DNA from 2 places in the Micromonospora sp. WMMC250 genome. Region 1 is predicted to be linked to the other one. Evidence: riboswitches for the same ligand, from Rfam matches in the RefSeq annotation. Region 1 holds a riboswitch; the other holds the start of a gene.
The links. A riboswitch is a leader RNA that binds a small molecule or an ion and turns the genes downstream of it on or off. The one in region 1 is predicted to bind S-adenosylmethionine.

Region 1 (7,451 bases):
CGAACTTCTCCATCGCCGGGTGCGCCAGCCGGCGAGCCTGTAGGAGCGCCGCCGCCTCCACCGCGTCGGTCGCCGCGTAGACCTCGTCGGCGCCGGCCGCCTCACAGACAGCGGCCAGGCCGGCCAGGTCGTCGGCGGCCCGGGGGCCGGTGTCCGCCGCGGCCAGCAGCAGCGCCTGCGCGTCGGTGCGCAACCCCATCGGCTGGTACGCCTCGATCGCCCGCAAATGGGTCTGGTCGAGAAGCTCCAACAGGCTCGGGGTGAGGCCACGAGCCGCGATCTCGGCCACCGCGGCGCCGGCCGCCGCGGTGGACGGGAAGACCGCCACCAGGGTCAGCGAGTCGGCCGGTGCGGGTCGCAGCGCCACGGTCACCTCGGTGATCACGCCGAGGGTGCCCTCCGAGCCGACGAAGAGCCGGGTCAGGTCGTAACCCGCCACCCCCTTGGCCGTACGCCGACCGGTGCGCAGCACCTCACCGGAGGCGAGCACCACCTCCAGGCCGAGGACGTACTCGGTGGTCACGCCGTACTTCACGCAGCACATGCCACCGGCGTTGGTGGCCACGTTGCCGCCGATGGTCGACGACTCCCAGGAACCGGGGTCCGGCGGGTACCAGAGCCCCTGCTTGGCGACCGCCCCGGCGAGCGCCGCGTTGACCACTCCGGGTTGGACCACGGCGATGCGGCTCACCCTGTCGATCTCCCGGATCTCGTCCATCGCGACGGTGCTGATGACCACCGCGCCGTCCACCGCGTTGGCCGCGCCGGCCAGCCCGGTCCGCGCGCCCTGCGGCACCACCGGTACGCCGTGCCGCGCCGCCGCCCGCACCACGGCGACCACCTGTTCGGTGCTGCGCGGGCGGGTCACCACGAGCGGGGTGCCGGCGGCGCACAGGTCGGCCTCGTCCCGTTGGTGCATCCGCAGCAGGTCCGGGTCGGTGAGCACGGCGTCGTCGCCGAGCGCGTCGCGCAGGTCGTCGAGGAGATCGGTGGGGGCCATGCAGCCGAGGCTAGGTCGCCGGCCGGCGATCATCAACATGATCGACTGCGCGGGATAGCTTGGGCACCATGCTCTACCTGGACCGGCCTGCCTGGCCGTGGCGCGGTCGGCTCTGGTCGCACCTGATCAGCGACGTCTCGTACGCCGAGCTGCACGCCTTCGCCGAGACGCTCGGTGCACCCCGGCGCGGCTTCGACCGGGACCACTACGACATTCCGGCCGACCGGTTCGCTGCGGCGGTGTGGCTCGGCGCCCAGGTGGTGCCGAGCCGGGAACTGGTCCGGCTGCTCCGCACGGCCGGACTGCGTCGCCCGAAGCACCTGGTCAGCCCGCGTCCTTCGACTCCTCGCTGAGCGCGGCCAGCTCGCGGCGCATGTTGTCCCGGGCGGGCTCCTCCCACCGGCTGGCCAGCGGCGGCAGCCGGAACAGCGCGGGCAGCGCCAGCAGGCCGGTCAGCACCGCCGCCCGCCCGGCCCGGAAGGCCGGCTCCGGCACGTGGGCGTACTCCCGCCGGATCGCCGCCGCGTACCGCTCGTACGTGGCCGCCGGCGCGGCCAGCACGGCGAGGTCCGCGTCGCAGAGCAGCGCGCCGTCAGCGTCGCCCGGTGCCACGGTGTGCCCGGCGGTGAGCAGCACCAGCCGGTGCACCTCGGAGACGGACGACGCCGGCACCCCGAGCCCGGTGAGCACCTCGTCGGCAAGCGCGGCGCTGTCGTGCTCGTTGGCGTACCCGGAGGCTCTCGGGTCGTAGACGGCGTCGTGGAACCAGGCCGCCAACCGCACCAGGTCGACCTGGGCGGCGAGGTCGGCGTGCTCGTCCACCACGTCGAGCACAGCCGTCAGGTGGACCGGAGTGTGGTAGTGCCGGTGCGGCTCCCGCCACCGACCGAGCAACTGCTTCCCGGCACCGCCCGACGACACGTCTGGGCTCGCGCCGGCGCCCCGGACCGCCGTCCGCCACCGATCAAGCAGATCAACCACCGCCCGAGTCTGCCGCATCCGCCCACGACGCGGCGAAGGGAGGATTCAGCGGGCCCACCACGGGTAGTCGCGCCCATGGCCGTGGCCCGGGACAAGCGACAGCCGATAATGCGACGTACCGCGCTGCGTGACGGGCTGGTGGACATCGACGGCGCCCGGATCGCCGAGGCTACCGAGCAACTGCGCCATCGGAGCCGAGCCACCCTGCACGACCGTCTGCACCGGGTACGCATGGCCGGCGGGCTGGCCGTCCAGGCCGGGCTGGCCGCCGGAATCGCGTACCTCATCTCGCACAAGGTGCTCGGCAACCCGCAGCCGGTGTTCGCGCCGATCTCCGCGGTCGGCACCCTCGCCGCGTCGGTGGGCCAGCGGTTCCGCCGGACCATCGAGTTGATCGTCGGGGTGGGGGTCGGGGTGGCCGTCGGCGACCTCTTGATCTACCTGCTCGGAACCGGGGCCTGGCAACTCGGCCTGGTGGTCACTGTCGCGATCCTGCTCACCATCTTCGCCGGGGCGAGCGTGGCCATCGTCATCCAGGCTGCGGCCACGGCGGTGCTGATCGTGACACTGAGCCCGTCGACCCAGAACCTGGAGATCCCCCGCTTCGTCGACGCGTTCCTCGGTGGCGGGGTCGCCCTGGTGGTCACGGCACTGCTGCTCCCGCTGAACCCACTGCGGGTGATCAACCGAGCCGCCCGGCCGGCGCTCGACCTGCTCGCCACCCAGCTCGACGTCACGGCGGACGGTCTACGCCGTCGGGATCGGGCCATCATCCAGGGCGCACTGGAGAGGCTGCGCGACAACAAGGAGGAGCTGGCCACGTTGGGCGAGGCGATCGAGGGCGCGAAGGAGACGGCCACCCTCTCCCCGGCCCGCTGGCACCGCCGCGACGAACTGACCCACTACGCGGAGGCGGCCGACCCGATCGACCGGGCGATGCGCAACAGCGGCACCCTGATCCGTCGATCGGTGACCCTCATCGAGGACGAGGAGCCGGTGCCCGAATCGATGCCGGACGCGGTCGGTCACCTCGCCGAGTCGGTCCGGCTGCTCAAGCACGAGTTCGCTGCCGGGGAGGAGCCGGAGAAGGCCCGGGAGCGGTCCCTGCGGGCGGTCAGCGAGGCCGGCCGGGCGTACGGTGACGGCGTCGGCTTCTCCGGCAGCGTGGTGGTCGCCCAGATCCGCACCACAGCGAGCGACCTGTTGGTGGCCTCCGGGGTCGAGCAGGAGGAGGCGAACCGGTGGATCCGCACCGCCTTCGGGGAGCAGGAGCGGCCGGTCGCCGAGCCGGCCAAACCCGACGAGACACCGAAACCGCCCACCGCCCCACCCGTCGGCTGAGCCCTCACCCCAGGTCGGCGAGTGCGGCGAGCAGTTTGTCCACCTGCTCCTCCGTGGTGCCCAGGCCGATGCTGGCCCGCAGCGCCGTGGGCGGCAGGTCCCGCCGGCCGGTGCGCGCCGCCGCCTCGCTGAGCAGACGTCGCGCCAGCGGGTGGGCGCAGAACAACCCGTCGCGTACGCCGATGTGGTGTTCGACGGCCAACCGTGCGGCCACGTCGCTGGAGTCCCAGCCGACGACCACGAACGAGACGATCCCGACGCGGGGCGCGTCGGGGCCGAAGGTGCGCAGCTCCACGACGTGCGGCAGAGCGGCGATGCCGGTCCGCAGTCGGGTCAGCAGCGCCTGCTCGTGGGCGGCCAGCGCGGCCCGGTCGGCGTCGTCGAGCGCCGTACATACGGCCGCCAGCGCCACCGCGCCGAGCAGGTTCGGGGTGCCGCCCTCGTGCCGTGCCGGCCCGGTCGTCCAGTTCACGTCGTGGGTGGCTGGTCCGACGTGGCTGGTGGCACCCCCGCCGGCCAGGTACGGCGGTGCGGCGTCCAGCCAGTCCGCCCGGCCGATCAGCACACCCGCACCGAACGGCGCGTACAGCTTGTGACCGGACACCGCCAGGTAGTCGACGTCCAGCGCGAGCAGGTCGACCGGGGCGTGCGGGGCGAGCTGCGCGGCGTCCAGCACGATCCGGGCGCCATGTCGGTGGGCCACCCGGGCCAGCTCGGTGACCGGCCACAGCTCCCCGGTCACGTTGCTCGCACCGGTCACGGCGACCAGCACCGGCAGCGCCGGGTTGCTGCCCCGGCGCAGTTCGGTGAGGGCGGCGGCGAGGTCGCGTACCGCAGCGTCCGGGTCGGTGGGCACGGGCAGCCGCACCGAGCCGCGCGGCCAGGGCAGCAGGTTGGCGTGATGTTCACCGGCGAAGGTGACCACAGTCGTGCCGGCCGGCAGGGCCCTCGCCAGCAGGTTCAGCGCGTCGGTGGTGTTGCGGGTGAAGATCACGTGATCGTCGGCTCGGGCGCCGAAGAAGTCACCGACCGTCTGCCGGGCCTGCTCGTACGCGAGGGTGCAGCGTCGGGACAACGCTCCCGCCCCACGGTGGACGCTCGCGTACCAGGGCAGCAGCTCGGCCACGGCGTCGGCGGCGGCCCGCGCGCACGGCGCGCTGGCGGCGTAGTCCAGGTTGATCTCGCCCGGTACACCGAGGACGTCGAGCGGCCCCGACGATGTCGGCTCGGGCGCGGTCGGCTCGGGCGCGGTGTCGAAGCGGGTGGGCAGCGAGGGGAGAAGGGTGACGGGCACGCCGGAACCTCCGGGGTCAGGGACCCCGGGTGCACTGTCGGGACGGGGTCCGCGCTTGCCCAGCACACCGATCGGGCTGGGCCCGGTCATCACCCGGGGCACCCCACCGCGAACTCGACGAGGGTTGCCGGCCAGCAAGCCGGGGCTTCGCGCTGGCACTCGTGACCTGCCGGCAGCATAGCGGCTACCGATGCGACCGGACCAGCCGGCGGCGGATGGCTACGCTGACCGCATGGCCGACACCCCGCCCGGTTCACAGCTGCCGTCGCCGCCCGCATCCACGGCCCCGTCCGCCGTCGAGGCGCCCCCGATGCCGCGGCGCCGACTGGGCTGGCGGCGGTTCCTGGCGCTGGCCGGGGTGGTGCTGCTCATCGCCGCCTGCGCGGTGTTCATGGTCTTCACGCTCGGCCAGTCGCTCGGCGTGCAGGCCCTGCTCATCGGGGTGGCCGCCGCCATCCTGCCGGTGCCGGTGCTGGTCGCCTGTTTCCTCTGGCTGGACCGGTACGAACCCGAGCCGCTGAAGTATCTGATCTTCTGCTTCGCCTGGGGCGCGTTCGTCTCCACCGCCGCATCGCTGACGGTGAACGACTTCGCCGCCGGCCGCTTCGCCGACTGGGGTCTGCCGGCCGCGCTGACCGGAGTGCTGGTGGCACCGTTCATCGAGGAGTCGACGAAGGCTCTCGGCCCGATCCTGCTGCTGGTGTTCCGCCGACGCGAGTGGTCCGGGATCACCGACGGCCTGGTCTACTGCGGGCTGTCGGCGGTCGGTTTCGCCATGGTGGAGAACATCCTCTACCTGGGCGGGTTGGGTTACGCGTCCGGTGTCGACAGGTATGGCCCCGCCACCGGCATCCAGCAGGTCATCGCGATCTTCATCCTGCGGATCCTGCTGTTCGGGTTCGCCCATCCGCTCTTCACCTCGATGACGGGTTTCGGCCTGGGCATCGCCGCGCGGACGGCGGACCGCCGGGTCCGGGTGCTCGCCCCGATCGCCGGCCTGCTGCTGGCGATGATGTTGCACGGCACGTGGAACCTGCTGCCCACGCTCACCCAGGCCACGGGCGAGGCCGTGATCATGCTGTACGGCTTCCTGGGCCTGATGGTGCCTGTCTTCTTCGGCACCGTGGGGCTGGCGGTGTGGCTGCGCGCCTGGGAGGGGCGGCTCACCGAACGCGTCCTGCCGGACTACGTACGCGCCGGTTGGCTGAGCCCGCCCGAGGTGGCCGCGTTGAGCAGCCTGGGGCGACGGCACGCGGCCCGCAGTTGGGCGCGCCGGGTGGCCGGTGACGCCGGGGTCCGGGCGATGCGTGGCTACCAGTCCGCCGCCACCCGGCTGGCCCTGCTGCGCGACGGCACCCTGCGGGGCCTGGACCGGAAGGCCGCCGACCAGGAACGGACCGCACGAGAGGAGCGGGAGCTGCTGGACGCGATCAGCGCGTACCGGTCGGTCTTCGTCGGCCGGGATCCGCAGGCCCCGGCCGGGCTCTGGGACGGCAGCCGATACCACCTGCGCTTCCCGGACGGCCACCAGCGCCCGGTCGACGCGCCGGACGAGCCGGTGGTGCCGATTCCGGTGGTGTTGGCGCCCGCGCCGCCCCCGGTCGGGTACGCCCCGCCCGGCTGGCCCGGTCTGCGCCCGCCCGCGCCCTGGCCCCCGGGTCACCACTGACGGCTGGCACCGCCGGCCGGCGGCTCAGGTGATCGGACCGGCGCCTCAGTCAGAACGGCGCCTCGGTCAGACCGCCGGCTCAGGTCATCAGCGAGGTGAGGAAGTCGCCGAAACCCTGGAACATCGCGATCAACGCGGCCCCGATCGCTCGGAACATCTGCGCGGCGCCGTCCGGCCGGAAGGCCACGAAGTAGATCAGGAACGCGACGAAGCCCCAGGTCAACAGCTTCTTCACGAATACCGGCATCGTCCCTCCCCAGGGCCACGGTCGCCGGATGGCTTCCCGTCGTGCGGCCGGGCAAACGGTGCGCGGCGGGGGGAGGGTGGGTCAGAGGTAGAGGCCGGTGGAGTTGTTCTCGATCCGCTCGGCGGCCACGGCGTGCACGTCGCGTTCGCGCAGCAACACGTACCCGCGGCCGTGCAGCTCGACCTCGGAACGGTCGTCCGGGTCGAAGAGCACCCGGTCGCCGGAGACGATGGCTCGCACGTTCGGGCCCACACCCACGGCGGTGGCCCAGGCGAGGCGTTTGCCGACCGCGGCGGTCGCCGGGATGACGATGCCGGCGGTGGAGCGGCGTTCGCCCTCGCTGCCCTCCATCCGCACCAGCACGCGGTCGTGCAGCAGACGGATCGGCAGGCCGGCGTCGAGATCGTTGTCGGCGGTCACGCCGCAGACGCTACCGTGTGGCCGACGGCGGGCCGCCGGTGGTTACGCCGGTGGTGGCGGGGGCACTGTGTGGCGGAACTGCCCTACGGTGTCGGCAACGGACGTATGCTGTCCGACCTGTCGCCGTGGGTGGACCGGTCTCTTCTGCCAGGAGGTGCGCTTGAGCCGCTTCGAGCGGGTACGCGGGCGGCTTCGCCGCGCCTACCAGTCGCGACAGGAGTCGGCTCGTGCCGACGAGGGCACGTCGAGCGACGAGTTGAGCGACGTGTCGTCGGGTGCCCGGGTGGCGTCCCCGGCCGTACCGGGGCCGACCGCGCCGCCGACCGCCTCGGTCTACGGTGCTGAGCCTCCTGTGGATCTGCACAGTTCGACCTCCAGCCGGGACGACGCCGACGTCCCGCACGGGCTGCGGATCGCCGCCGCGTGGTGCTGGCGGCTGATCGTGATCGGCGTGGTGGCCTGGGCCCTGCTCCGGATCGTCGGCACGATCAAGATCGTG
Region 2 (7,451 bases), 2.6 Mb from region 1:
CGGCGAGTCGGCCTCGGCGGCGGACGCCTTCCACGCGGCGGCCCGTCACCTGCCCGCGGATGGTATGCCGGGCCTGACCCGTGGGCTGCTCCCGCTCGCGCTGCTCGGCCTGCGGCTGGCCGAAGCCGCCGACGGCGGGGCCGACGGTCTCGACCGACCGATTCCGGGCGGGGCGGGCTGGGCGACCATGGACTGGGGGCCGCACGAGCCGTGGGTCCGGCCGTTGCTGCTGCTCGCCGACGGTGACCGGGACGCTGCGGCAGCGGCCGTGCGGGCACTTCCGGAAGGCCCGCACGACCTTCTCCGGGAGGCGCGCCTCTGCCTCGTCGGTCGGGCGGCGCGTGCCCTCGGTGACCGGGTCACGATGGATCGGGTCCACGCCGAACTGCTGCCGGCGGCGGAGGAACTGGCGGCCGGCAGCGGTGTGCTCACCGTCGGCCCGGTGGCCGGGCACCTCGCCGCCCTGGCCGACGCACTCGGCCGCGTGGAGGAAGCGGCCGCGCATCGCCAGGTCGCCCGCGCGGTCAGCGCCCGGGCCCGGACGGCCACCCCCGCACGCTGATCGCGGTCGCCGTCCACGGCGACTTGCCGATTCTCCTCGGAACGCGTCGGCGGGTGCGGTCAGATGGGAGGACCGGCGCGTCCGCCGCCGGCGACGATCGAGGGGGTACGCCGTGCAGGCGCTCGTCATGATCGTGGTGCTGGGCGTCACCGTCCTGATCGGCACCACGCTCGGCGGACGGTACCGGGTGGCTCCGCCGGTCCTGCTCATCGCGTTCGGGGTGCTGCTCGGCCTGACGCCCCCGCTGTCCGAGGTGACCCTGGAACCCGACCTGGTGCTGCTGATCTTCCTGCCGGCGATCCTGTACCGGGAGAGCCTCACCATCAGCCTGCGCGAGATCCGGGCCAACCTTCCGGTGATCGGGTCGCTCGCCGTGGTGCTGGTGGTCCTCACCATGGTCACCGTGTCGTTCACCGCGCAGGCGTTCGGGGTGAACCCCGCCGCCGCCTGGGTGCTCGGCGCCGTCCTCGCCCCGACCGACGCCGCTGCTGTCACCGGGCTCGCGAAACGGCTGCCCCGAAAGCTGCTCACCACCCTGCACGCCGAGAGTCTGATCAACGACGGCACCGCCCTAGTGGTCTTCGCGGTGGCTGTGGGTCTGCTCGTGCACAGCGCGGACCCGGGCGCGCTGGGCATCGGTGAGGAGTTCGTCGGCGCCAGCGTCGGCGGCGTACTGGCCGGTGTGCTGGTGGGGGTGGGCGTGGTGCTGGTCCGCAAACGGCTCGACGACCCGCTTCGGGAGGGCGCGTTGAGCGTGCTCACGCCGTTCGCCGCGTTCCTGCTGGCCGACGCCGTGCACGCCAGCGGTGTGCTGGCGGTGGTGGTCGCCGGCCTGGTGCTCTCCTACGCCGGTCCACGGGTGATCCGCGCTCGCTCCCGGGTGCTGGCGTACGCGTTCTGGGACCTGTCCACGTTCCTCATCAACGGTGGGCTGTTCGTCCTTCTCGGCACGCAGATACCCCGCGCGGTGCGGGGCATCACCAGCACCTCACCCGAGCGCGCTCTGGTGATCGTGCTCGTGGTGACGCTCGTCGTCATCGGCACCCGGCTGGCGTTCGTCTACCTCACCTCGCAGATCGCCAGGCTGCGACGTCGCCGGATCATGGACCCGAGCCAGGGGCCCTCGGCCTGGCGGGTGGGGACCGTCGCCGGTTGGTCGGGGTTCCGGGGCGCGGTGTCGCTGGCTGCCGCCCTGGCCGTACCGACGGTGACCGTCGCCGGTCAACCGGTGATCGAGCGCGACCTGATCATCTTCGTCACCGCGCTGGTGATCGTGCTGATCATGCTGCTCCAGGGCACCACCCTGCCGCTGGTCGTGCGCTGGGCGGGGCTGGTCGGCGACCCCGAACGCGTCGACGAGGCCCGGCATGCCCGGCGGCGGGCCACCGAGGCGGGCCTCGCCGCGCTGCCCCAGGTGGCGGCCGAGATCGGCGCGCAGGAGGAGTCGGTCCATCGGCTCCGAGCCGAGTACCAGAGGCACCTTGAGGACCTCAACGAGAGCGGGGGGAGCACCGCCGAGGAGCGCCGCCTCGAACGTCGGCTGCGCCTGCGCGTCCTCGCCCACAAACGTCGGGAAGTCACCCGCCTGCGCGACAACCGGGAGATCGACGACCTAGTGCTCCAGGAGCTCCAGGCCGCCCTGGACAACGAGGAGATCCGGCTGCTGGGGCGCGGACCCAACGAGTGACCGCCGACGTGCCGCCGCGGCTCAGAGCAGCTGGGAGCCGCCGCGGCTCAGAGCACCTGGGACAGGAACCGGCGGAGCCGAGGATGCTCGGCCCGTTCGAAGACCGCCTCGGGCGGGCCGGCCTCCAGCACCACGCCCCGGTCCATGAAGGCGACGGTGTCGGCGACCTGCCGGGCGAAGCCCATCTCGTGGGTGACCACCACCATGGTCATGCCGGCGGCGGACAGGTCGGCCATCACCCCGAGCACGCCCTTGACCAGCTCCGGGTCGAGCGCCGAGGTGGCCTCGTCGAAGAGCATCACCTCGGGCCGCAGCGCCAACGCCCGGGCGATCGCCACCCGCTGCTGCTGACCGCCGGAGAGTTGAGCCGGACGGGCGTCGGCCTTGCCGGCCAACCCGACCAGGTCCAGTTGGGCCCGGGCCACGGCCTCCGCCTCGTCCTCGCCGAGCCTGCGGAGCCGGCGCAGCGCGAGGGTGACGTTGCGCAGCACGCTCATGTGCGGGAACAGGTTGAACTGCTGGAAGACCATGCCGACCCGCTGCCGCAGGCTGTCCGGGTCGTCGGCCAGCACGCTGCGCCCGTCCAACAGCACGTCGCCGCGGTCCGGCTCGATCAACCGGTTGATGGTGCGCAGGAGGGTGGACTTGCCGGACCCGGACGGGCCGATCACGCAGGCCGTCCCCCCGCGCGGCACGGTGAGGTCGACGCCGCGCAGCACCCGATTCGGCCCGAAGGCGAGGTGCACGTCCCGTACGTCGAGGCTGACCGAGGTGGTGGTGGTGTCGCTGGTCATCGCCGGTCTCCCAGGACAGTGGCGGGCAACGGGAGGTCGTCGTCCTCGTCGGTCGGCGCGACGGCTGGCCGTCCGTGGCGCAACCGCCTGTCGATCCAGTTGACGACGTGTGTCAGCGGAACTGTCAGCGCCAGGTAGAAGAGCCCGGCCAGGAGCAGCGCGGACTCGTTGCCGGTGGTGGCCGCGTAGTCCTGCCCGATCCGGAACAGCTCCCGCTGGCTGGCCACCAGGCCGAGGAAGTAGACCAGGCTGGAGTCCTTGATCAGTGCGATGAGCTGGTTGACCCAGGCCGGCAGGACCCGCCGGATGCCCTGCGGAATGATCACCAGCCGCATCGCGTCGCCCCAGGAGAAGCCGAGCGCGCGGGCGCCCTCCAACTGGGCGGCCTCCACCGACTGGATGCCGGAGCGGAAGATCTCCCCGATGTACGCGGCGGCGATCAGCGACAGCGCCAGGATCCCCAAGGGGTAGGGGTCAGGTCCCCAGACCTGCATGCCCAGCGGTGCCAGCCCGACGCCGATCAACAGGATCGTCGCCGCGGCCGGCAGCCCCCGGAACACGTCGGTGTAGACCCGCGCCGGCCAGCGCAACCACCGGCTGCGGGAGATCCCGGCGACGGCCAGCAGTAGGCCCAGCACCGAGCCGAGCAGGGCGGCGGAGACCGCCAGGATCAGCGTGTTCGGCAACCCGACGGTCAGCATCTCGGGCAGCGCCTCGCCCATCGCCTCCCAGTCGAAGAACGTCTCCCACAGGGTGCTCAACGGATCCATCGGTCGTCTCCCCTACCGTCCTGCTCGCTCGTCACCGGTTCAGGACGCGGCCGACGCCGACGCCGACGGTGCCACCGTGACCGCTCCGCTGCCCGGCTTGAAGTCCGCCGGGATCGGTCGGCCGGGGTAGTACTGGGACTGCAACCGGTTCCAGGTGCCGTCCGCGATGACCTCGTCGAGAGCCTTGTTCAGCGCCTCGCGCAGCTTGTCGCCGCCCTTGGCGACGGCGTACGCGGTCGGTGCCGGGCTGAGCTGCTTGGCCGCCACGGTGATCTTGCCGTTGCTGTCGGCGGCCGACTTCTCACCGATCTCCGCCGGGGCGATCCACGCGTCGGCGGTGCCGGCCTTGAGCTGGTTGATCGCGCCGTTGTAGTCCGGCACCCGCACCGGGTCGAGCTGCTTTCCGGTGGCGTAGTCGTCCTGCACGGTGCCCTGCACCACCACGACCCGCTTGCCGGCGAGCTGGTCGAAGCTGGTGATCGGCGAACCGGCCGGGACGTCCAGGCCGAAGTAGCCGAAGTCGTAGCCGTTGCCGAAGTCGACTGTCTTCTTCCGCGCCTCGGTGATGGTGATCGAGGAACTGCCGACGTCGAACTTGTGGTTGTTGACCTGGGAGAGCAACGCGGAGAAGTCGGTGCCGACGAACTCGACCCGGAGGCCGAGCTTGCCGGCCACGGCGGTCAGCAGGTCGTTGTCGAAGCCGGTGAACTTGCCGTCCTCGAGGTACACGTTCGGCGGGGCGTCGGTCAGGGTGCCGGCCCGCAGCACGCCCGGCTGCGCCAGGCCGTACGGGTTGGCGCTGGTGTCGGACGAGCTGTCGCCGCCGCAGGCGGTGAGCGCGGTGGCGGCCAGGACGGCGGCGGCGCCCAGGGCGGTGGCACGGGTCAGGGCAGGAAGAAGTCGCACGGGTGTCTCCGAAAAGGTCGCGTCCCGGCACGCACGGATGTGCGTCGCCGGCGGTGCGCCCGATGGGCGTACCGGTGAGGGAGGTTCGGGAGGAGGGCTGCGCTAGTGCGTGGTGCCGCGACGACACGCGGCGCTGCACATTCGCATCATGTCCACGTGCCGCCGCCGGGTCAGTGCCGGCGAGGGCCGACCGGCGCGGACGTCCGCGATGTCGGTCGGTGAAGTGCTGCTGAGGATGCGCATGGTTCTCCCGGGTCTGTGCTGACCTGGGTGCCAGGCCACGCTTGCACCGACGTCCTGTCGGTGCCTGGTCTTCACCCGGGGCACCCCACCGCGGAGGAGGGTTGCCGGCCAGCGAGCCGGGGCTTCGCGCTGGCGCTCATGACCTGCGCCGAGGCTAGCAGCAGGCACGGGTGGATCGTCCAGTCGTTATGACCACGCTCACCAGGGGAGATGGGTGGCCGGCGCTCCCGTCAGCCGGCGTGCACGTGTGGGCGTCGGCGCGGATCGGGCTCGTGACGACGCAGGATCTCCCGGGTGACCGAGGCGATCTCACCCTGCCCGAACGCCAGGTAGCGCAGGACGTTGCGGCCCGGGCCGCCCTCGGTCCACTCGAAGTAGATGTGGGGGCGCCGACGGGTCCGGTCGCGGATCTCCAGCAGCAGGGCGGCGAGTGCGTTGGGCACCGCGGAACTGGTCAGGCTGAGTACCGGGAAACGGCCGGCAGCCAAGCTGCCGGTCACCACCAGCTCGGTCTCGAAGTCCGACGGGTCGGTGACGCGCACCTCGACGAAGAGCACGTCGCTGTCGTCGGGGAAGTCGTTGTCCGCCATGGTCTGCGCCAGCTTGGCGCGGTACTCCGCCGCGCCCCGGCCGTCGGGTTCGTGGGCGATGAGGCGGATCCGCCGCCCGTCGCGCCCGTCGATCATCCGGGTCGCGACCGGGTCCAGTTCGACGTGGTCGACCCGCAGCTCGAAGGCGCGGGACAACCGGGAGAGCAGCGAGACCACGATGATCCCGCCGATGAAACAGGCCGCGATCTTGACGCCGTCGGGACGTTCCACCACGTTCGCCAGCGTGGTGTAGACGAAGATCACCGCGATGGTGCCGAACGCGACAGTGCGGCCGCGCTGCCGGTGCCGCACCGCCGCGAGGGTCACCGCCGTCGTCGCCGAGGTGATCAACACCAGGACCCCGGTGGCGTACGCGCCGCCCTGTGCGTCCACGCTGGCCTCGAAGACCACCGTGATCAGGAACGCCACCGCCGTGAAGACCAGCACCAGTGGCCGGACCGCCCGTGCCCAGGTCGGGGCCATGCCGTAGCGGGGCAGATAGCGGGGTACGAGGTTGAGCAGCCCGGCCATCGCCGACGCCCCCGCGAACCAGAGGATCCCGATGGTGGACAGGTCGTAGACGGTGCCGAACACCTCCCCGAGATGCGCGTGGGCCAGGTAGGCCAGCGCCCGGCCGTTCGCCGGCCCGCCGGGCTGGAACGCCTCCGGCGGGATCAGGATCGTGGTCGTCACGCTGCTGGTGATCAGGAAGACGCTCATGGTCACGGCGGCCGTGGTGAGCAGGCGGCGAGCGCCCCGGATGCGGCCCAGCGGTCGCGCCTCGGAGTCCTGCGGGTCGCCGCGCACGCTCGGCATCACGGCCACGCCGGTCTCGAAGCCGGACAGACCCAGCGCCAACTTCGGAAAGACCAACAGCGACAGGGCGACCACCATCCACGGATCACCGTGTCCGGTGGTCAACGTGGTGGTCCAGTCCTCGACCGCGCTCGGGTGCGTCACCACCCGCCACAGCGCGTCGGCCATCACCACCGCGTTCAGCGTCAGGTAGAGCGCGACCAGGACGACGGCGATCCCGATGGCCTCGGTGAATCCCTTGAGGAACACCGCGCCGAGCAGCGCCACGAGCAGCAACGTGAGCAGCACCTCGTGTCCCTTGAGCCCGCCGGGCCAGAACGGATTCTCGTCGATGTGCGCGGTGGCGTCGGCGGCCGAGAGGGTGATGGTGATGATGAAGTCGGTGGCCGCGAAGCCGAGCAGCACCAACACCAGCAACTTGCCCGGCCAGTAGCTCAGCAGGCGTACCAGCATCGCGATGGAGCCCTCGCCGTGCGGGCTCTCCGCCGCCACCCGTCGGTAGACCGGCAGCGCGCCCAGCAGGGTCACCAGCACCAGCACCAGGGTCGCCACCGGCGAGAGCGCCCCGGCGGCGAGCGCCGCGATGCCCGGCTGGTAGCCCAGCGTCGAGAAGTAGTCGACACCGGTCAGGCACATCACCTTCCACCAGGGGTGGTGCCGGTGCTCCGGTGGGCGTCCGTGCGGCCCCTGGTGCTGCACGGGCTCCTCGGCGCCGGCACGCAGCAGCCAATCCCGCAGCCGGCCCGCGCGCTTGTCGACCTCCACCGGCGCGTCCCCCGTCAGTCCCGCCCCTGGTAACCGTGAGTATCCGCCCGCGGTGGGGTGCCCGTCCGCCGGTGCGGGGAACCCACCCCGCGTCACACCGGGTTTCGGGCGCGGGACAGGGGGGAAGCAGCGGCCCCCGGGGTGGCGGGAGTCGTGCCGGACCGGGCGTCACCGGGGAGGGGACAGGGCATGGTCGGTGGCCGTCGCTTCCGCCCCGGTGGGGGCTTCGGTCGTCAACTCGACGAGTACGAGACCAGGGTCGGCGTGCCACCGCCCTCGGAGTCCCCCACCAGGCCCACCGGTGGCCTGGTGGACAGC

Region 2: it holds a riboswitch for S-adenosylmethionine, as region 1 does, so the genes downstream of both, O3438_RS12580 (ABC transporter substrate-binding protein) here and O3438_RS24805 (aminotransferase class V-fold PLP-dependent enzyme) in region 1, are expected to answer to the same signal.

What each region holds. Positions count from the first base shown of each region.
Region 1 covers NZ_JAPZBJ010000002.1:5,497,023-5,504,473, forward strand. The annotation lists gene O3438_RS24785 (FAD-binding oxidoreductase) at 1-1,000, opposite strand, end outside; gene O3438_RS24790 (DUF4031 domain-containing protein) at 1,069-1,353, shown strand; gene O3438_RS24795 (HD domain-containing protein) at 1,325-1,981, opposite strand; gene O3438_RS24800 (FUSC family protein) at 2,090-3,322, shown strand; gene O3438_RS24805 (aminotransferase class V-fold PLP-dependent enzyme) at 3,327-4,616, opposite strand; SAM riboswitch class IV at 4,663-4,783, opposite strand; gene O3438_RS24810 (PrsW family intramembrane metalloprotease) at 4,807-6,285, shown strand; gene O3438_RS24815 (hypothetical protein) at 6,365-6,532, opposite strand; gene O3438_RS24820 (GroES family chaperonin) at 6,614-6,952, opposite strand; gene O3438_RS24825 (AI-2E family transporter) at 7,113-7,451, shown strand, end outside.
Region 2 covers NZ_JAPZBJ010000002.1:2,883,647-2,891,097, reverse strand. The annotation lists gene O3438_RS12600 (AfsR/SARP family transcriptional regulator) at 1-562, shown strand, start outside; gene O3438_RS12595 (Na+/H+ antiporter) at 675-2,249, shown strand; gene O3438_RS12590 (amino acid ABC transporter ATP-binding protein) at 2,297-3,043, opposite strand; gene O3438_RS12585 (amino acid ABC transporter permease) at 3,040-3,813, opposite strand; gene O3438_RS12580 (ABC transporter substrate-binding protein) at 3,853-4,719, opposite strand; SAM riboswitch class IV at 4,995-5,106, opposite strand; gene O3438_RS12575 (amino acid transporter) at 5,193-7,133, opposite strand; gene corA (magnesium/cobalt transporter CorA) at 7,323-7,451, shown strand, end outside.